Regions from separate parts of the Paenibacillus sp. S28 genome, predicted to be linked through region 2. Evidence: riboswitches for the same ligand, from Rfam matches in the RefSeq annotation. Region 2 holds a riboswitch; the other holds the start of a gene.

Region 1 (10,393 bases), on a different contig from region 2:
ACATCCTTTAAGCCGATATTCCCGGAAGAGGTCGGCATGTCGGAAGTGTTGTAGTTGTCTTTGACGATCACCGGAATCCCGTGCAGCGGGCTGCGTTCCCCTTTGGCTGCGCGTTCGGCGTCCAGCTGCTTCGCCGTTTCCAGCGCTTTATCGTTCAAGGTGATGATGCTGTTCAGCTTCGGGCCCTGGTCATCGTACTTCGCGATCCGGTCCAAATACTGCTGGACAAGTTCCTCTGAGGTCAGCCGGCCGGTTTCCATCGCCTTTTGCATCTCCGCAATGGTCGCTTCCGTCAGCTTGAACGGCTGCAAATATTGATACAGGCGGTAGATGATCGTGGCGGCTTCCCGGTGCGTCAGCGGCTTGCCGTATCCGAAAGCTTGGGAGGAGCTGCCTTGCATAAGGCCGGCGGTATAGACATTGGCGATGGCTTTGTTGTAAGGGCTGCCTCCGGCAATGTCTTGGTAGCCTGCGGAAGCGGCGTAAGGGACATGGATGACGGAATCCAGCAGTACGGCGGCCTTTTCGCGTGTCAATGCACCGCTAATATTGGAACCGGACGGACTTACCGTCGTCCCGGCTTCTTCTGCAGCGAGTTTCATCGCTTCGGCAAACTCTGCGGCGGTAATCGGTTTGCTGCTGGCGGTAAGGGAGGTCAGAGATTTGGGCATCCAGCTCTGGGACAGCGCATCGGCCGTCTCACCGTTTAGCGCTGCTGCGGAAGCGGCTGGTGAGGCAGAGGCCAGCGTCGGGGTCAGCGATAAAGCTGAAACGATTAAAACCGTGAATAGATTGCTCTTAAAACTCTTCAAGTCGTTCTCCTCCAATACAGCGTTATGTATTCTGACTTTTTGGCGGAAGGAAGGCATCGTTTGAAATTTCCGCGGGAGAAACTTCGCAGGATGGAGGACGAACCCGCAGAAACTGGGGATAAACGAATGCCTTCACTCCGTCATTGGAGTCTATTATATTGAAGAAGAGTTAACATGAATTGTATAAAACGGAAGTCGTGTCAGGAAAGTTTACGCTATGATAACTAGATTACGATTTCCGCAGGAGCTGCACCATCCAGCGGGTTGGGCATTCGCTGCTGAATTTTTTGAACTCGTGGATAAAGTGGGCCTGGTCGTAATAGCCGTACTCTGAAATAATGTCGTTAAAAGCCGCCCGCGACGGATGCAGCAGTCTGCCCACTGCCGATTGATACCGGATGATTTGGCAGAACAGCTTGGGAGAGAGGCCAATGTATGACTCGAACAGGGAACGAAAACTCCGTGTTGAACAGTCCGTGGCTGTAGAGAGCTCGGTTATGCTGATATTGCCGCAGGACTGAAAAATAAGCCGGATGGCCTGATAAAAGTGCGATGGTACAGAAGCGGCAGTGCATGGCCCGGAATGAAGTAGCTTACGGAGGCCGCTGTTGAAACTGGATATTCTGCGATGGAAAGAGGTGTCTTCCTGCTGTATTTGCTGTATGGCGGCGGCTGGAATGGATAAGGCGCGATCCAGCGGCGTGGATCGGTCCGCCAATTCTTTTAGCGGAATTTTAAAAGCAGGAGCGAGGGGGACGGGAAGCAGCCGGACACCGAAGTATAACGTGCCTGGACGAAACGGCACCTCCCGGCGGCAAAGAACGCTGCCGAGAAGCACAGAATCGGTAGGGGAGCCTCCGACCGGGAACAACATATCGACATGTCCCCCAGGCAGCATGGGGCAGCGTCCTGAGTGGCCGCATGGGACCGAGAATTGGTAGAACAGAACAGGCAGCGGAGTGTCTGGTAATAAGTCGCAATGCTCTGTGTAATCGGTAAAATGCTTGGCAAAGCCCGGCTGAATGGGCATAAACGTCTCGAAGGCAGTGGATGCGGCCGGCATGTTCATCGTAATCTCTCCCCCGGAATTGTAATAGGAATATGGCTTATGGTAGATAATATGACTATTTTACTCCTTGATTGATAGATTTGAAAGTATATTTAACATTTTAAGTTATAAAATATGACATTAATTTATGTAGTAATTTTCATTAATGCATTGGGAGAGCCTCTAGTGGAACCAGGGCAACTACAGGGAGTAGAGTGATCTGTGGGCTGGGGGCATATGGCTGTGATTGTAAAAGAAATAAAAAGCACCCTTCTGCCAGGTGCAGAAAGGTGCTGAATCGATCAAGCCCAAGGGGCTTTATACGGTTGTGGACGTTCCGGTATCGCGGTTTGGCATGTTGTTGTTCTTTGCCCGTTTGGCAAGATAGAACGCGTATACTATGATGAACAGGACGAGGAACAAGGATGCGTAACGGTACATTGCCCCGTAAGTCGAGTATTGGGCGATCTGGCCCAAAACCATGGCTCCAACGGCGATGCCAAGGTCCAGCGAGTTGAAATACATACTGTTGGCGAGTCCCTGCTTTTGCGGAGGAACCTGCTGCAGCATCCAGGATTGAAGGGTCGGCTGAACCGTGCCGAATCCGAGGCCGTAGCACAGAGCGGCCAAGGCTAAAAATCCGGTGGTATGGGCATAAGACAGCAGCCATAGCCCTCCAATGAGCAGCACCGCCGACGGAATGAGCAGGGCGATATGCCCCTTGCGGTCGTAAATTTTGCCCGAGATGGGCCGAATCAGCACGACGGCGGCCGCATTGAACAGAAAGAACAGCGATGCGTTCGCGAGGCTGGCCTCTTTTCCGAACAAATTAATAAAACTGAGCAGTCCGCCATAGGTAATGGACATCAGCAGGTTCATCAGGCTGGGCAGAAGGAGCGCTTTCGGAAAGCCCTGCTTCTGGGGAACCGCCGTAAATTCTTTTGGAATGGCCGGGGCGGCCGGCTTCACCTTTTTGGTCAGCGGAATGACCAGCGGGAAGATCAGGGCAATAACGATTAGCGTAGCATATACCAGCGTGTCGAACCCTTTGTTCTCCAGAAGCGCCGTCCCGATGACAGGTCCAAGCGAAAGGGCGATGCTTGTCGACAGTCCGAAATAGCCCATTCCCTCGCCCAGCCTGCGGACCGGTATAATACCGGATGCCATCGTAGGCAGCGTCGTGCTGCCCATGCCGAAGCCAACGCCGAACACGATCCGCATCAGCAGCAGCAGCGCCATCGTGCCGCTCCACAGGTAACCGAAGGTGGCGAGCAGCGCTAAGGCAAGGCCGATATATAAGATTTGATTACGGATGCCTTTCTCCAAAGCCTTGGCGGAATACAGGCGCGCCGCGATCGCAGCCAGCGAGAACAGGGTCGTAAACATGCTGACCATGAAGGCGCTGGCGTGAAAATGTTCTTTTACATAGCCGGACAGAGGGGATACGATCATTTGCAAATTTAAAAATAACAGCAGGTTGCACAGCGTAAGCATAATAAACTCACGTGTCCACAGTTTCTCTCGGGTGTCGTTCATAGGTGACTCCTACTCCATTAAAATTCGGTCTATATTTTTATTGATTTGATCCATGATGCGGTTCAGTGACTCCAATTGCTCGTCCGTAATGCCGGCGATCAGCTCGTCATTGAGCTTCAGCTCCATCGGGATCGTTTCTTTCATCAGCTCCTGCACGGCTGGCGTGGCGTAGATTAAATAAGCCCGGCGGTCAGCCGGATCCGGCTTGCGCTGAATCAGTTCTTTCTTGTCCAGCACATCGAGAATGCGGGTGATGGAGGGCTGGTCTTTGCCGGAGCGAAGCGCGAGTTCCTTCTGGTTAATGCCTTCCTGGAGGTGAACCTGGTACAGTACGGACCATTGCTCGGGTGTGATGCCGTAAGGCTTAAGCAGGCCTGCAAAAATAGAAGACATTCTGCGGGACATATTTCCGTATCGGAAACCGATCGTTTGGGACGAAGATGAGAAGCGGGACAGGGAAAACACTCCTTCAAAATATAATTGTCATAACAATTATATGGATATGAACAAAGAACGTCAACGAAAAAAAGCTGCGGTGCGTTGACGATGATTTTGAAGAAGTGTTTGGTTGGGGAAGAGACTGGAGGTGGTGCAGCTACTGATGAGTAGGCGTGTCCAATATGGACGAGTACTTGGGATACAGCCGGCGTATGCAGTCCGGGCAAATATCGTGCGTGAATTCGGTGTGGGCATGCTTTTGCAAAAAACTCTCGATGGAATTCCACAAGTCATCGTCATCGCGAATTCGTTTGCAGACAGCGCAGATGGGCAGCAATCCGCGTAGAGTGCGGATCTGGGATAAGGCGGTCATCAAGTCGTTCTCGAGCTGTTTGCTTCGGCTGATATCCGACAGGCAGACGATCATTCCCCGGGGTTCCTCCCTGGCGCCGTTCCGGAGCGGGAAAGCCTCGATTTGAAACCAGCGGGAGGGCTGGATGCAGCTCGATCGGAATTCGTTCCTGTAGTATGTAGAAATACCCTGCAAAACCGCCTGGAGTCTGTCCAGGTCTTGTTCGTCTTCTCCCGAAAGGGCGTCGGCGATTTGCATGAAATTAATGCCAACCCAGTTAAAGGATTGGGGGACGCCTTCGTCATATGCGCTTTGAATCCAGGCGTGGTTCACTGAAATGATAACTCCTCCGGCATCCACGACGGCAATACATTGCCTCATGGCATGGATCAATTCATGATAAGAAATGTCGAGTGTGTGCAAAAGCGGTCGCTCCCTGTCTTGGTATTGGTCATAAGCGGGCCCGAATCGCGTTGGAAAGGTAAGGTCAGATATGAAGTGAATGATTGCAGGGCGGTTGGATTAGAAAAGGGACTAATGATACAATAAGAGCCATAGGTATGGAAATTCCTAATATAAAGAATACTATACACGTTTTTGCGTCATATTGCAAGCATAAAATTACTTAAATGCGTCGTTTTTTGCGACATGACTGGAAGGCGGTTTTTTATGCAATCCATTTACGGACGTATTGAGGCATTAATTAAGCAGAAGGGGATGACCAAAAAGTCGTTTTGCGAGCAGCTTAATATCAGCACGGGGAATTTCGGAGATTGGAAAAGGGGGAAGTCCACCCCGAGCACCAATAAATTGATCGAAATTTCGAGCTTTTTCGGCGTCAGCCTTGACTGGCTGATTCTGGGCAAGGAACCGGGGCCGTATATGGTGAAAGAGCAGCAGGATCCTTATTTGTGGGAAAACGGAAGGCAGTTAAACGAAATGCCGCTATCCGATCACGAGAAGGAGTTTATTAAGGAGTACATCAAGTTTGTGGAATACCGGAAGAACCAGTCCCGCGATCAGTAAGATGAAGGTCAAGTACATACATGGGAACAGAAAAGGCACTTCGCTGCGGCAGGGCAGAGCGGAGTGCCTTTGTGGTGTTGGTAAAGGGTTCACGAGGCGATATGGGAGTCGTTCTCCTGGATGTTGACAAGGTCTGTGGGCAGGGAGTCTTTCTCCGCTGTCCATGCGCGCTCCATTTCAGCCGTCCATTTGCCGGCCAACGCTTTGGCGTCGTGAGGCGGAATGCTTAGCGAGCGGGCAGCGAGCTGGATGCATGTGCAGACCGCAGATTGCATATAGCCATAAACGGTGTGGTCGCGGCTGGACCCGAGCTGATAGTTGACATAGGCATGCGCCGTGGCCAGGCAGACGGGAGACAGCTCCTTCTGCGCGAGTTCGTCAAGAACCTTCAGATTGAGCCAGGGGTACAGAGCCTGGGCCAGTTTCAAAAGTCTTCTGCCCCGTTGGCGCACCGCTTCATCATTTTCATGTACAGCGATTCTTCCGAGGATGTACCGGTCAATTATGGCGATCTGACGGATATCCCGTTGGTCGGCAGCTGCGTAAATCGCCAGAATGGCCGCGCCGTCTTGGCGGACCAAGCGATTCATCATCGGATGAAGGATGAACCCTTCCAGCTCTTCCTGGCTCTGGATGCGCCCTTCTGCAATTCGGGTTTGGAGGTCAAACACATGGCTGAAGCCTCCAACCGACAAGTCGTTATCCAGCGTTTGCACGTAATCGAGCAGTTTGGTGCTTTTGTCGTTCAACACGGTCACCTCCAGATTATCTTATGATAAGAAATATGACGTGAATTGCAGATTGAAATCATCGAGCACTATTATTTGTAAGTTAATATTACATAAATATAATGATTTGTCAATGTTATGGCGACTTATTCAGTATATTCGTTGGTTTTTATGTTATATAATATTACATATATGATGTTCTAGTGCATTTCCCTTTACAATTCGGATGATTTTGTGTATAATAAAAAAGTTCGCTAAATGAACTTTGGATATGCGGTAGTGGTGGAATGGCAGACACGCTATCTTGAGGGGGTAGTGGGCGTACGCCCGTGGAGGTTCGAGTCCTCTCTACCGCATCTATGAACACAGAAAGAAGCTTCCTTGGAGAAATCCAGGGAAGCTTTTTTTGCTTTGTGGCATGTTGTGTCACTATTCGCTTTTTCGGGATGCAAGCAGCTTGCGGATGTCGTTTTCGATTTTGTCCGGTGTCGTTTTGGGCGCGTAACGCTTGATGACCCTGCCCTTGGAATCGACCAGGAACTTGGTAAAGTTCCACTTGACCGCTTTTGATCCGAGCACGCCCGGCGCTTCCCGGGTAAGATATTGAAACAGTGGATGGGCGTTGCTGCCCTTGACGTCGATCTTCTCAAACATCGGGAACGTGACCCCGTAATTCATCTGGCAGAATTCGCCGATCTCCTCGCTGGTACCTGGCTCCTGATTGGCAAACTGGTTGCTCGGAAAACCGAGAATTTGAAAATGATGGTCGCGGAACTCGTCGTACAGCTCCTGCAGCCCGCGAAACTGCGGCGTAAATCCGCATTTGCTGGCCGTGTTCACGATCAGCAGCACGTCACCTTCATATTCCTTTAACGATACCTCTTTGCCGCGCAGCGTGTTCACTTGAAAATCGTAGACGCTCACTGCCATCCTCCTCCTTTTGTGCTGCTATGAATCATCATCCAGCCGAAGCATTTACCAAGCGCACAATTTAATTTTAAACGATTGAACTGTAATGTCAATGCGGATATTCCTGCGAGCCAGTGTCCCTGAATGACCTGGTTTTCATAAATGCGCCAAATCGGGAGCATGGAAGAGGTAGAAGTCAAAAAGCCAAAATGTAAGCGCTAATAAGGTCCTGAATGTTCCAAAATTCGCGGTTCATGATTTTTAGACTGCCTTTACAGCTTGGAAGGAGCGGGTGTATGATTCAGAGCGTATTCAATACAGTTTCCATTACTAATCGCTGAGTTTCCGCAAAAAAGCGCGGAAATCGGGGGAACCAAACGCGTGCCATGGAGCAGCGAACCGGTGTGAGAGTCGGGGGTCTGCTGCCAGCCGCAGGGGTGAATCCCGGCTACGGATGCCATGGATCCGGCCGGGTAGAGCGACTCTCACCGCTCGAATCCGTCAGCTAACCTCGTAAGCGCCGTTTGAGAGAGGAATGATGAAACTTGCGACCCGAATAAACTTTCGGATCACAGGGGGATCAGCTGGCCTCTGTGTTTTTTTTACCCTTTTTTAGCTTACTGGAACAAAAGAGAGCATTCATCACAATCACATACACTTATCAATAACGCTTAATTCCGGCCGGAAACGGCCGGGAGCGGGGGAACCACAGCGGCCGCCTGGAACGGAAGCCGCCGGGGTGAATCTTTCCGGTACGGTAAGTACCGGAAGGTAGGGCGACTCTCACGCCCGAATCCGACAGCTAACCTCGTCAGCGTAACGGGAGAGGCAGCACTTGTCGTGCGCATGTTGAATATAGGACGATCCTATTTATATTCGTCCACATTCAAGAAGCCGCGGGAAAGGTCCTTCTTTCCCTGCGGCTTCTTTTGCGTATTCGCGGCTGCCGCACAGGAGGAGCCTTTGAAATGGACAACGTCGTCATTGTGACCGCGCCGAACGAGGCGGGACGCAATTTTATCAAGCTGCTGATGTATTGGAAGAGGCCCTTTGCCGTTCTGACCAACAGTGCCCGGGAGGAACGCCTCTTGAGAAAAATGGGGGTGCAGCGGATCATCCGGCTGAATACGAATCACGCGGAGGATTGGGTGGTTCCCGAAATAGAGGTCGGCAAAATCTTTCTGTTTGAAAGCAGCCTCAACCTGACCTGCCGCTATTTGCAAATCTGCCGTCCCTGGACGTCGGAACCGGTATATGTCATTACGCAGAGGGGCAGCTCACCCGGCATTTACCGGGGGCTTGGTGCAGATCACATCATTTATACCTTAAACGGCGAAGTCGGATTTTTACTGAAATAAAGATGATTCTAACCATGCAAAGGAGAGACCGGAAACGATGATGGATGTATATATGATACTTGCACTCGCTGCCACTTATGGCGTGTTCTTGTTATTTCTTCATTGGTGCGGCCGAGTGGTGGAAGAAGGGGGCAAAGACCAATGATTGTCGTTGGAGCATTCGCCGTGCTTGTCTTTATCTATTTGGTTTACGCCTTGATCCATCCGGAAAAATTTTGACCGGTATTTTAAATCTGTAAGCCTCAAGGGGCCAAAGCAGAACATGCTCGTAAGAGGGGGAAGCCAACCTTGGATATTTTGCAAATTTGTATCGTGATTTTCGTTCTCCTGCTGCTCGTGAAGCCGGTAGGCACTTACGTATATCATATGTTTTCCAATGAACCGAATCGGACGGACCGGATCTTTGGCGGCGTGGAAAGAGTTCTATACCGGATCATCGGGCTGAAGCAGCGGGGCAGCATGAATTGGAAAAAGTACGCGCTCAGCATGATCGCAACCAATATCTTTCTGGTAGCGATCAGCTATATATTGCTCCGAACGATGGGCGCCCTTCCGGGCAACCCGAGCGGCATCGGCAATATGGAGGCGAGTCTGTCCTTCAACACGGTCATCAGCTTTATGACGAACACGAACCTCCAGCATTACAGCGGAGAGAGCGGCATGTCTTATTTTGGCCAAATGATCGTCATCACGATGATGATGTTTACCTCGGCAGCCTCGGGCCTGGCTATCGCGATTGCTTTTATGCGCGGCATCACCCGCAGGGGTGAGGGGCTCGGGAACTTCTTCGAGGACTTTATCAAGGCGCATGTCCGCCTGTTCGTGCCGCTCGCCCTCATCGTGACCCTGGTGCTGGTCGGGCTCAAAGTGCCGCAGACGCTGGAGCCGCTGCGGGCCGTGCAAACGTTGGGAGGCGGCGTGCAGCAGATTCCGCTGGGTCCTGTAGCCTCGCTGGAATCGATCAAGCACCTCGGAACAAACGGGGGAGGTTTCTTCGGCGTCAACTCGGCCCATCCGTTCGAGAACCCGAGCCCGCTGACCAACGTGATCGAAATTCTCAGCATGTGGACGATTTCAGCGTCGCTGCCTTACACGTTCGGACGGTTCGCCCGGAACAAGAAGCAGGGCTGGATGATTTTCAGCGTCATGATGACGCTGTTCGTAGCGTTCCTGTGCCTGACGTATTTCGCGGAAAAAGCCGGCAACCCGCTGATCAACCAATTGGGAATCAACAGCTCGGCCGGCAGCATGGAAGGCAAGGAGGTGCGCTTTGGTATCGCGCAGTCCGCGTTGTTCACGACGGTCACCACTGCCGCAACGACGGGGTCGGTCAACAACATGCATGATACGCTGACGCCTCTGGGGGGACTTGCGCCTCTGGCCGAAATGATGCTGAACGTCGTGTTCGGCGGCAAGGGGGTCGGCTTCGTCAATATGATCATGTATGCGATCCTTGGCGTATTTATCTGCGGCCTAATGGTTGGCCGGACGCCGGAATTTTTGGGCCGGAAAATCGAAGCCCGGGAGATGAAGCTGATCGCGGTGGCGATTCTGATGCATCCCTTCATTATTCTTGCGCCGACGGCGATTTCGTTTATGACGCACCTGGGAACCGACGCCTTCTCCAATCCTTCGTATCACAGCTTGAGCCAGTCGCTCTATGAGTTCACCTCCTCGGCGGCGAATAACGGCTCCGGGTTCGAGGGATTGGCGGACAATACCGTATTCTGGAACGTCAGCACCGGTCTGGTGATGCTCCTCGGCCGATATATCTCGATTATCGCGCTGCTCGCCGTTGCAGGTTCGCTGGCGGTGAAGCAGAAGGTCGCCGAGACTCAGGGCACCTTCCGGACGGACAACAAGCTGTTCGCCGGCATTTTGACCGGAACCGTGCTGCTGATCGGGGCGCTGACGTTCCTTCCGGTTCTCGTTTTGGGGCCGGTCGCCGAATTTTTAACACTTAACTAAAGAGGTGGAGCAAGTCATGAGCGGACAACGCAAAAGCATGCTGTCTGGCGGCATTGCCAAACAGGCGCTGAAAGACAGCTTTATGAAACTGAACCCGGCCGTAATGATGAAAAATCCGGTCATGTTCGTTGTGGAGGTCGGCACCTTCGTGGTGCTGCTGATGGTTCTTTTTCCCTCTTATTTTCATACCGGGGGACGGATAGGGTTTAATCTGACCG
Region 2 (10,393 bases):
GTCGCCGATGACGGAATCGCTGATATCGCTCTGCGGACCGATCAAGCAATCTTCGCCAATGACGGTTTTCCCCTTGAGTACCGTGCCGGGATAAATCACGGAGTCGGCTCCAATGGTCACGTCGGCACCGATATACGTCGAAGCGGGATCAATGATCGTGACGCCGTTCAGCATATGACGGATATTAATGCGTTCCCGCATTAATCCTTCAGCCTCTGAAAGTGCACGGCGGTCATTAACGCCGATCGACTCAGCGTAGTCGTCGGTCACATAGCCGAGAACGGTTTCTCCCTCACCTACAAGAATGCCGATCACGTCCGTTAAATAATATTCCTGCTGGACGTTGTTGTTCGTTACCTTTTCCAAAGCGGCAAACAATTTCGCATTATCAAAAACATAAGTGCCTGTATTGATTTCACGAACCGCATCCTCTTCCGGCGTGCAGTCCTTCTGTTCAACGATACGTAGTACGCTTCCGTCCTCGCTGCGGATCACGCGCCCGTAACCCTGCGGCTGGTCCATATAGGCAACCAGTACGGTGGCGGCAGCGTTGTTGCTTTCATGCAGCTGCGTCAGTCCCTGCAGTGTCTCGGCCGTGACCAGCGGAGTATCGCCGCAGATGACAATGGTTGAGCCTTCTTCCGAGCCCAGTAAAGCTTTGGCCTGCTTCACCGCATGGCCTGTACCAAGCTGCTGCTCTTGCAGCACGTATTCAGCGGCCTCACCCAGATAAGATTGGACAGCCTCTGCCCCGTGGCCAACGATGACAATGCTCCGTTCGCAGTTCACCTGTTTGACGGTATCCACCACGTGCCCAACCATCGGTTTGCCACAGACGGGATGAAGCACTTTGTATAGTTTGGATTTCATTCGTTTTCCCTGCCCTGCGGCAAGAACAATCGCCATTCTTTTCAAGGATCTTGACCTCCTACTCTAGAACTCGCTCAATACTGAATATATCGTATTATAAGCAAAAAGAAAAGAGAGCCATAGTCCTGGCCCTCCTTTCCTTGAACCCCAATTGTAAACTTAAGCGCCTTCCTCGATCACTTCTTCTTCACTGGCAGCGCGTTCATATTCCGCCAGGACGGCCGTTTGAATCTTCTCCCGGGTGCCGGAAGAGATTGGGTGGGCAATGTCGCGGAATTCTCCATCCGGAGTGCGTTTGCTCGGCATAGCAACGAACATTCCATTGTTTCCATCGATGACCCGAATGTCATGAACAACAAATTCGTTATCAATGGTAATGGATGCGATTGCTTTCATTCTCCCCTCGGAGTTAACGCGGCGGAGTCTGACATCCGTAATTTGCATGTGTGTGTTCACCACCTTTTTCCATCAGAGACTTGGTGTATAATTCCACACAGCATGCGCGAAATCCTCTTTTTTAAGTTAACAAAATGTCCTAAAATCAGGAATTTTTTTATAAGAATGTGAGTGTCGACAGACTTCGGAACTATTCGCCGATAAAATATTTTTATCGACAAAATCCGCAGGCCTCTTCAACGTTAAGACGGGTCAAAATAATTCCCCGGGCTCACAAATATTTCTTTCGTCTTTGGATCGACCGCCGTCAGTGTCGCCAGGGACACATAATCGTGCAGGAGCCGCTCCTCTGATTCCACCGCTCCCGACTCGACCAATACGCCTACGCCTGCGACTTCGGCATCAAATTCGGCCAGCAGATCTACCATGCCCTGGATGGTGCCGCCTGCCTTCATAAAATCGTCCACGATCAGGACGCGCGACTTTTCCTTCAGCGCCCGCCGCGAAAGTGACATCGTGTGGATGCTCTTATGCGATCCCGACACGTAATTGATGCTCACGGCAGATCCTTCCGTCACCTGGTGGTCCCGGCGCACGAGAACAACCGGCAGGTTCAGCTGGGCCCCGGTGGCATAAGCCAGCGGAATCCCTTTGGTCTCCACGGTCATGACCACGTCGATGTCCTTGCCGGAGAATGCAGTGGCAAAAATCTTTCCCGCCTCGTTCATAAGAGAAGGCTGTCCCAGCAAATCGGACATGTACAAATACCCGCCGGGCAGAATCCGGTCCTTCTGCTGAAGCTGGGAACAAAGATCGTTCGCAAACACCAGCGCCTGCTCCTTCGGCATTTTCGGAATATATTTCACGCCTCCGGCGGCCCCGGCCAGCGTCAGCAGGTCCCCGATACCTTCCTCCTCAAACACTTCCTTGATAATAACCAAATCTTCGCTGATCGAGGACTTGGCGGCTCCGTATCTATCGGCAAATGTGGTGAGCGGGATCAATGTATGCGGTCTGGACAAAAGATACTGCGTCATCTCCACCAAACGCGCGCTTCGCTTTAATTTTTTCACGAAATACTCCTCGCTATCGCTGTATTCATCGGAATCTAAAGCAAAATCACCCAGAAAATCCGAATATTATAGTAAGAATATATCATTTTTGTACGGATTTGTACAACATGGTTGGCGAAGTTAGGTCAATAGGCGCACCGCATACACTTCTTTGCAAAAGCCCCGCAGCCCGTTATAGATCCGTGCCACCTTCGATTCCTTGTACACCAGGCCGAATACGGTCGGCCCGCTGCCTGACATCAAAGCCCCGTCCGCGCCGAGACGCAGCATCCCTTCCTTCAGCTGCTGCACTTCGGGATGCAGCCTCAGCGTCACATCCTCCAGCACGTTCCCCAGGCGGCTGCATACGCCATGAAAGTCTCCCGCTTCGATCGCACGGATCATTCCTTGGGCCGACGGATGCTCCTTGACCTGCGCCGCTCTGAACTTGCCGTAGACCTCCGCGGTCGATACGTTAATCGGCGGTTTGGCCAAAATCACCCAGCACTGCAGCGGATTCGCCACAGGCGTCAGCTTTTCACCCCGCCCTGTCGCCAGTGCGGTACCTCCAGTCACGCAGAACGGAACGTCCGATCCGAGCTCCGCACCCAGTTTCTGCAGCTCCTCTACCGGGATGTTCAAATTCCACAGCCGGTTCAGACCACGCAGGGTGGCGGCGGCGTCGCTGCTTCCTCCGGCCAGACCTGCTGCTACGGGGATCTTCTTATCCAGGTGGATATGCACCCCGCTCTTGACGTCATACCGGTCCTTAATCAGCCTTGCGGCCTGAAACGCCAAGTTCTTCTCATCCAGCGGGATGTATCCCGCCTGGCTTGAAATAATAATCGTATCCCGGGGCAAAGCCGACATCTCCAGCCGGTCCGCCAGGTCAACCATCGTCATAACCATTTCGACCTCATGGTACCCGTCTGGCCGTTTATGTAATACATCCAGCATCAAATTGATTTTGGCCGGTGCTTTTTCGTAAATTTTCAAGGCGTTCACCCACCCTCAAGATTCCCTCTATCTGGATTGACACAAGCCGCTTCGAATCCTTGGGCTCAATCCGAAATCTGGAATGAACCTCAAGCATTTTTTCTCCTGGGCTCAATCCAGAGATCTGCAACTTCAAATCATTATATCAAACTGAACCAGTCAAGTCATTTTCCGTTTACAGACAAAGGGCGGAGCGGACACAGCCTTGAATTCAAAAACGGAGAACCTCCCGCTTGGGAGGCCTCCGCCGGCATTGCTGGTGTGAATCAGGATTTACGTGCGGCGGCCTGTTCGGCGAGCTGGATCGCTCTTTTTACCATGTTGCCCGCATCCTTGGCCTTAATACCTCCCCAGCCTTCCTGCTGGACAGTTTCGTAAAATCCCAAATCCTTTGCCAGCTCATTCTTCAGCTCATCCGACATGACACTGCGGCGTCTGCGGCTCATGAACATCCTCCTTTGGTTCCATCGGAATTAGGCTGCTGCCATAAGTATTATCCCGCTCCCTGCCGCTCCTCATTCCATATCCCCCTGCCAACTAAAAACAGCCCTCCATCAGGAAGGCTGTTTTGTCATTAAAGTTACGCTTTCTCCAACTCGATCCGGGTGCCGGTATTATCATCGCAAATAATAACCTCCACGGATTCCGTAAGAATATCGGCATAGCTGTATGAAACACGTTTAAAGGTTTGATGCTCTTGATCCAATTTCACAATAAAAACAGATGGGTACGTTTCTTCCAAAACACCAGTACGCTCGACGGTCTTGCGACGACCACCGTTAGCCCGAAGCGAAATCTTCTGACCCACGTGAGCTTCGAGATTGCGTTTGATTTCCAACAGCGTATTTTTAGCCATTGTCGACGACCACCTCTTTCCTTGTCCATTATAACTCGAAAAGAAGGTTTTGTCAAATCAAAACAATAATTATATCAGCATCAATTTTATGTTGTCAACGAATTTTTTTGCGGAAACCCAGCTCATTTCTGCTTACACCCGGATAACAACAAAAAACCGCAATCCGCCGGCAGATTACGGTTCCTGCATTTCGTTATACTGTCAGGTCAAGAGCTTTGCATGGCATTTCCGGACATGTTAAATGGCCGACGGCGTCACCTTAAGCTTGGTTAAGTCGTTCAGCCGGGGCAGGCCGATCCGGTAGCTCCCGCGGGTTTCAATGCCCCCGACGCCCTGCGTGCCGCTGATCGTATTGTGAAGCACATCCGTCATATTGATCGTATCTCTAACCGATGTAAACGACGCCTTGGCGGCAACATATACCGGATCCAGGGCATGAATCAAGATGCGCCCCGGGGAGCTGGCAAAGTTGGCTCCGGCCTGCAGCAGCGCCTCAAAGTGCGACTGGCATGCGCCGGCGATAATCGTCATCTGATCGTAATGGCGCTCAAACTGGCGCGCCACCTGAATCGCCCTGACGAAGTTCTGCGAGTTTTTATAGCTGTTCAAGCTGTACAAATCATGATTCTGGCGATGCTTCAGTACGCCGTCATGACCCGTGATCACCACAATATCAGGCCGGACCCGAGGCAGCAACCGGTACAGGGCGTCCGCCATCCCGGCCTCATTCACATAATGGCCCTCGGCCGGAACCCGAAGCTGCTCATACAGACTCAGGCTCTTTTTTAAATAATTCGGATCTCCATCCAGATGAAGCACCTTCCCGGGGACTTCGAAATAAGCCGGCTCAGCTGTTCCCCATTCCCCGCTTCCGCTCAAGGTGGCCTGATTCCGCTGGGTCTGCTCCTGACGGTGACGTTTCAGTAAACTGAGCGACTCGTTTGCTCTAATATTTGCTTTCTCGGTTTTTTCGCTTACCGGCGCATAAGGGACCCTTACCAGATCATCGAGCGGGGAATCCGCCAGAAGTCTGAACTCCGTTCCCTTAATCACCGCTTCGTCCCTGCGCAAATCCTCGACGCGGAACGCGATATCGCCGCCGTAGGATCTGCGCACGACCAGGTCTCCAATATTCATGAACATCACCCCTACCCCATGGTATGGGCGAATCCCCCTATTGGTTCATCTTTTGTTTAATTTAAGCCGATGCCTTCCTTCCGCAGCAGGTTGCTAAGCACGGCATATTCCTCAATGCTGAGCGTCTCGCCGCGGCGGGACGGGTCGATTCCCGCTGCATGCAGCAGCTGATCCAGACGCTCCCGGCCCTCTGTGGGGAAGAAGCGGCTCTTCAGATTGTTCGATATCGTCTTTCGCCGCTGAGCGAACGATGCTTGTACCACCTCGAAGAAATGCCGCTCATCGTCCACCGCAACCGGCGGCTGTTCCCGCACGGCCAGACGGATCACTGCCGATTCCACGTTCGGCTGCGGAATGAATACCGTCTTCGGCACGATACACACCAGCTCCGGCACGCTGTAATACTGCACGGCAATGCTCAGGCTGCCGTAATCCTTCGTGCCCGGCCGGGCGGCCATCCGGTCCGCCACCTCCTTCTGGATCATCACGACGATGTTCTCCAGCGGGAGCCGCTCCTCCAGCAGCTTCATCAAGATCGGCGTCGTCACATAGTACGGAAGGTTGGCCACAACGCTGACTTTGGATACGCCGGCAAAATTACTCTTAAACAGCGCAGCGAGGTCCGTCTTCAGTACATCCCCATGATGAACCTTTACGCCGGGGTATGGGGCGAGAACCTCCTCGAGGATCGGAATCAGCCTCTGGTCGATCTCAACCGCCGTGACGGCCCCTGCCTGCTGGGCCAGCTTTTCGGTCAGGGCGCCGATACCGGGACCGATCTCCAGGGCACCCTTGGTGGAATCAAGTCCGGCCGCATCCACGATTTTATTTAAAATATTTTGGTCGATCAAAAAATTTTGCCCCAGGCTCTTCTTGAATGAAAAGCCGTGGCGCTGGATGATTTCTTTGGTTCGCCTTGGTGTGGCGATGTCGTCCATGCCGTTCACGTTGTCCGGCCTCCTTCATCTTCGATACGGGCAAGCGCATCCGCGAATTCTTCGCGGGATATTTGAAATATAGCGAGTCGCTTATAAAATTGCTTGCCATTGCAGTAGCCGATACCGAGGAGGTTGCCCATCGCCATCCGCCGGGCGGCGGCATCCGGGTGCACCAGCAGCCCCGCCTCCATCAGGTCCTCCATGTCGATCTGGCTTTCCGCGCCCTCATAAGAGGTGTGAACCCGCTCCAGAGCTCTGCGGATCGCCGCAGGCGAGGCGTTCTCCACACCGATATCCCCCTTGCGGGTCGCATCGGCCTCCGGGATAAACGCATGCTTGCAGCCGGGCACCTTGGCCGAAATGATTTTGCGGATTCTTTCGCCGGCGTGGTCCGGGTCCGTCAGCACAATGACCCCCCGCCGCTCCTGAGCCAGCGCGATCCGCTGGAGTATACGCGCATTGATGGCCGAGCCGCCTGTCTCGATCGTATCGGCATCCACCGCCCGCTTCACGGCCACGGTATCATCCCGGCCTTCCACCACAATGACTTCTTTAATCATGATTTCCTGTCTTCCTTTCGAGTACATTATACCCGTCAATGCCGCCGGACAGCCAAGTATCCCTGCAAGTGGGCATAACCGTGATGCCTGTTCAGGTACTTTGCGGGGTCCCGGTATAGACAAACTGCTGTAAATTAACAACAAAAAGAAGAGGAAAGCTCCTCTTCTTTAGCATGACATTTTCATGATCATAATACTATAACATTAGAATGGCAAAGTAAAACGAAATTAGTTCAGCTCCGGTTTGACCGGACCGATCACGTACACCTTAAGGCCGGATTTACGGCCAAAGTTGCGTGCCTGCTGGACGGAATCGTAGTATATATCGATTTTATTTCCCTTAATGGCTCCGCCTGTGTCTTCCGCACGACGGAAGCCAACGCCTTCAATGTAAACCCACCATCCCAAAGGAATGACGCTTGGATCAACCGCAATCGTGCGGCCTTCCGTGACGCGTGTTCCTGTGGCGGTGCGTGTGCCGACTCCGGACTCGCCAGACGAATAAGCGGTCATGGATACTTTGATCAGCTTCTTGTAGGAAAAGTCAACGCCAGCCTTGCTGACCCGGTTGTTACTGCTGCTGCTGACCTTCTTCACCTTGGCAGGGGTAGAAGAAGCTTTGGCAACGGCTGTTTTGACTTCGGTCACTACGGGAACAGGCTTTTTCTTCGTGCCGACGGCAATGACCTTATCCTTGGTCACCGTCTGCACTTTTTTGCCCACCATTTTCATGGACACCAGCTTGCCGTCTTTGTACTTCTTCTCAATGTACTGCACCATGACGCCAGGAGCTCCCTGCTGAATCACCCGCGACTCGCCTTTGTAAATGCTGGGGTCGGAGGTTTTGACCACCCGGAAGGGGAGGGATTCATGACGCTGTACCACTTGTTTGTTCATCCGGACGATCCGGATGTCCGTGTTGGTGGAGACCGCCGTTTCGACAGCCGGAGTCACAATGTCCGTTTCCTTGACTTTGACGCCGGTTTCTTTCAGCACGTCGCCGACCGTTTTGGCCGTTGTATACAAATGCTTCGTTGCACCATCAGCCGTCACTTTCACAGGACTCGCGCGGTCGATCACGACCTTGTCGCCGTCGGATATAGCCCCGCTCAGCGGCATCGATATTTGGTCCTCGGGTTTCAGACTGATTTCCTGCTCATCCAGCATTTCTTGAAGTAAAGATGTATTGGTCTGTACAGATTTCATTTGACCGTCTACTACCAAATAAACTTGTTTTCGCGATTGACTGTACACGAGCAGCAAGATCATCAGGGTAACCGCGATTGAAACGATAGCTGCAGTGGAGATCTGGCGCAAATTCTCATGCTTCCATCGCAATGCGTAAGACATGCTGGAGATTTTTGAATCATGGGTCTTCTCTGGTTGGAAAACGCCCACTTTCTCGATCCTCCTTCATAGCCTCGCCGTCTAGAGTTATGCATGATTGTATTTGACGCGACTATACTCAATTTTTTACAAGAACCCACAGAAAGCATGCGTTCTTGCACCATGAACCAATCTCTCCATCATGATTTGTCACCTCCTGTTATACAACAGTATGATGACTGCCTCTCCTTTATTCAAAACAAAAGAAGCCGATAGAAAAGAGCTTACGAGGACTCTTTCGTGGCTTCCGGATGTCTGAATATCGGAATTGTCATGCACGAGGGTACCTCTCTTTATCCGCTTACGGGGTTAGCTGTCGGGTTCGGGCGAAAGAGAGCCGCCCTATTCGCGTCCTTACGCTCATGGCGTAAAGCCGTTCAATTCACCCCAGAGACCCAAGAAAGAAATCAAATACGCTTGCGGGCATGGGACCACTTCCGGTCTGTCATGACCCGCTCCAGTATTGGTTCCCCCGTTCTCCCATGCGGGAGACTCAGCGAGACTGGTTCATGAAAGCTGCGAAGGTAAGACCTTAACGACAGCTCAATGATTCACTGAAAAGATGATATCCTGTTTTGATGCATGTTGTAAAGCAGTAATCAACCACGTTTATTTGAAAAAGTGGTTAAAAAAATGTAATATTCGGCGTTTTGTTTGTTAAAATTCTTTAATCATTCGCTCATGCTCATTTTTTCGGCTGTTTTTCTCCCGATTTCACACAATTCCAAATCGTTCCAGCCCATTTTGGGTGGTAATCCGGGCAATTTCCTCCAGGTCAACCCCCTTAATCAGGGCTGCCGCTTCAGCGACCAGACGGACGTTTGCCGACTCGTTTCTCTTTCCTCGGAAAGGATGCGGCGTGAGATAAGGGGAGTCGGTTTCGATGAGCAGCCTGTCCATCGGAACCTGAGCTAGGACCTCTTTGGGAACTCTGGCATTCTTGAACGTAATCGGTCCGCCAAACGAAAGATGGAAGCCCATATTCAGGCACAGCTTCGCGGTTTCCCAGCTCCCCGAGAACGAATGCATGACGCCGCCGACCTCGCCGGCCTTCTCTTCCCGTAATATTTTCACAATATCCTCATGGGCGTCCCGGTTATGTATAACAATTGGCATGTTGAGCTCTCGGGCCAGTCCGATCTGCTGGCGGAGGACCCGGTGCTGCACATCCTTCGGCGAGGTGTCCCAGTAGTAATCCAGTCCAATTTCACCGATGGCCACCACCTTGGGATGACTGCATAAGGATGCAATCCACTCCAGATCGCCTTCCTGCATAAAAACGGCGTCCTGCGGATGCCAGCCTATGGCCGCATATATAAAATCATACGTTTCCACCAGCTTCATCGTCGATGGAATCGTCTCCCGGTTAAAGCCAACGTTGATCATCCGGGTTACACCGGCTTGTACGGCATTGTCAATGACCCGCTCCCGGTCCTCGTCGAATTGTTGCGCATCCAGATGGGTGTGCGTGTCGAACAGTTCCATGAATTTGAACTCCCTTCTTGTCGGTACCCCATGTTCCTTTTCGTACGGTATTTTGTCATTAAAGCTTGAAAATGCGAGAAATCGAAGGAGAAAGATCGGTTATCGCCTTTTCTAGTTTATCTTCCGGATAATACAAGTGATATTTCCCGCGGTGAATGCCGCTGATGGAACGGACAATATCCGACACCTCGGATATTTCCCGCAGCTGCTCCTGGCGGTCGAGCAGTAGGATCTGTTTCTGGCTCGACTCGTCACCCGGACGAAATACATCGTAAGGAAGATCGGTCGGAAAATCAATCTCCAGATCATATTCTGGGTTCATTCCAGCTTGTCCAAACTCCCGGCGGATTTCATCGATCATTTCCAAATCGACGGAGTCCATTTCTACATATTTATACAGTTTACGGTGCATAAATCGGGTGCACAGCTCGCTGAGTATGCGGTCGTCCTCATAGGACCACTGGAGGAAAGCCGTTTGAATCAGCGCCTCGTCCAGCTTCAGATAAGCTTGCACGTCCAGTTTGTCTTCAAAGAGCTGCGGCAGCGGCTCGACCATAAAGCCAAATGGATAACCATCCTGGTACAGCTCCTTGGCCCGCCGGAAAATTTGGCGCAAAATAATTTCCGAACTGCGGGTTACCGGATGGAAGTAGACCTGCCAGTACATCTGGTACCTGGACATTAAATAATCCTCCACGGCATGCATCCCGGACTCTT

Evidence for each region. A riboswitch is a leader RNA that binds a small molecule or an ion and turns the genes downstream of it on or off. The one in region 2 is predicted to bind cyclic di-AMP.
Region 1: it holds a riboswitch for cyclic di-AMP, as region 2 does, so the genes downstream of both, IAE55_RS23010 (hypothetical protein) here and IAE55_RS31835 (ubiquitin-like domain-containing protein) in region 2, are expected to answer to the same signal.

The regions. Positions count from the first base shown of each region.
Region 1 is NZ_JACVTM010000010.1:174,233-184,625, forward strand. Features, by position in the region: gene IAE55_RS22965 (amidase family protein) at 1-812, opposite strand, end outside; gene IAE55_RS22970 (AraC family transcriptional regulator) at 1,042-1,881, opposite strand; gene IAE55_RS22975 (MFS transporter) at 2,179-3,396, opposite strand; gene IAE55_RS22980 (MarR family winged helix-turn-helix transcriptional regulator) at 3,406-3,789, opposite strand; gene IAE55_RS22985 (PAS domain-containing protein) at 3,992-4,609, opposite strand; gene IAE55_RS22990 (helix-turn-helix domain-containing protein) at 4,856-5,212, shown strand; gene IAE55_RS22995 (urease accessory UreF family protein) at 5,302-5,961, opposite strand; tRNA gene IAE55_RS23000 (tRNA-Leu) at 6,214-6,296, shown strand; gene IAE55_RS23005 (glutathione peroxidase) at 6,370-6,864, opposite strand; cyclic di-AMP (ydaO/yuaA leader) riboswitch at 7,175-7,385, shown strand; cyclic di-AMP (ydaO/yuaA leader) riboswitch at 7,508-7,680, shown strand; gene IAE55_RS23010 (hypothetical protein) at 7,818-8,207, shown strand; gene kdpF (K(+)-transporting ATPase subunit F) at 8,349-8,426, shown strand; gene kdpA (potassium-transporting ATPase subunit KdpA) at 8,496-10,175, shown strand; gene kdpB (potassium-transporting ATPase subunit KdpB) at 10,192-10,393, shown strand, end outside.
Region 2 is NZ_JACVTM010000026.1:11,094-21,486, reverse strand. Features, by position in the region: gene glmU (bifunctional UDP-N-acetylglucosamine diphosphorylase/glucosamine-1-phosphate N-acetyltransferase GlmU) at 1-906, opposite strand, end outside; gene spoVG (septation regulator SpoVG) at 1,030-1,314, opposite strand; gene purR (pur operon repressor) at 1,509-2,339, opposite strand; gene ispE (4-(cytidine 5'-diphospho)-2-C-methyl-D-erythritol kinase) at 2,460-3,314, opposite strand; gene IAE55_RS31860 (small, acid-soluble spore protein, alpha/beta type) at 3,581-3,760, opposite strand; gene veg (biofilm formation stimulator Veg) at 3,895-4,170, opposite strand; gene yabG (sporulation peptidase YabG) at 4,408-5,307, opposite strand; gene rsmA (16S rRNA (adenine(1518)-N(6)/adenine(1519)-N(6))-dimethyltransferase RsmA) at 5,364-6,254, opposite strand; gene rnmV (ribonuclease M5) at 6,251-6,805, opposite strand; gene IAE55_RS31835 (ubiquitin-like domain-containing protein) at 7,034-8,203, opposite strand; cyclic di-AMP (ydaO/yuaA leader) riboswitch at 8,474-8,700, opposite strand; gene IAE55_RS31830 (TatD family hydrolase) at 8,906-9,676, opposite strand; gene IAE55_RS31825 (HD domain-containing protein) at 9,735-10,393, opposite strand, start outside.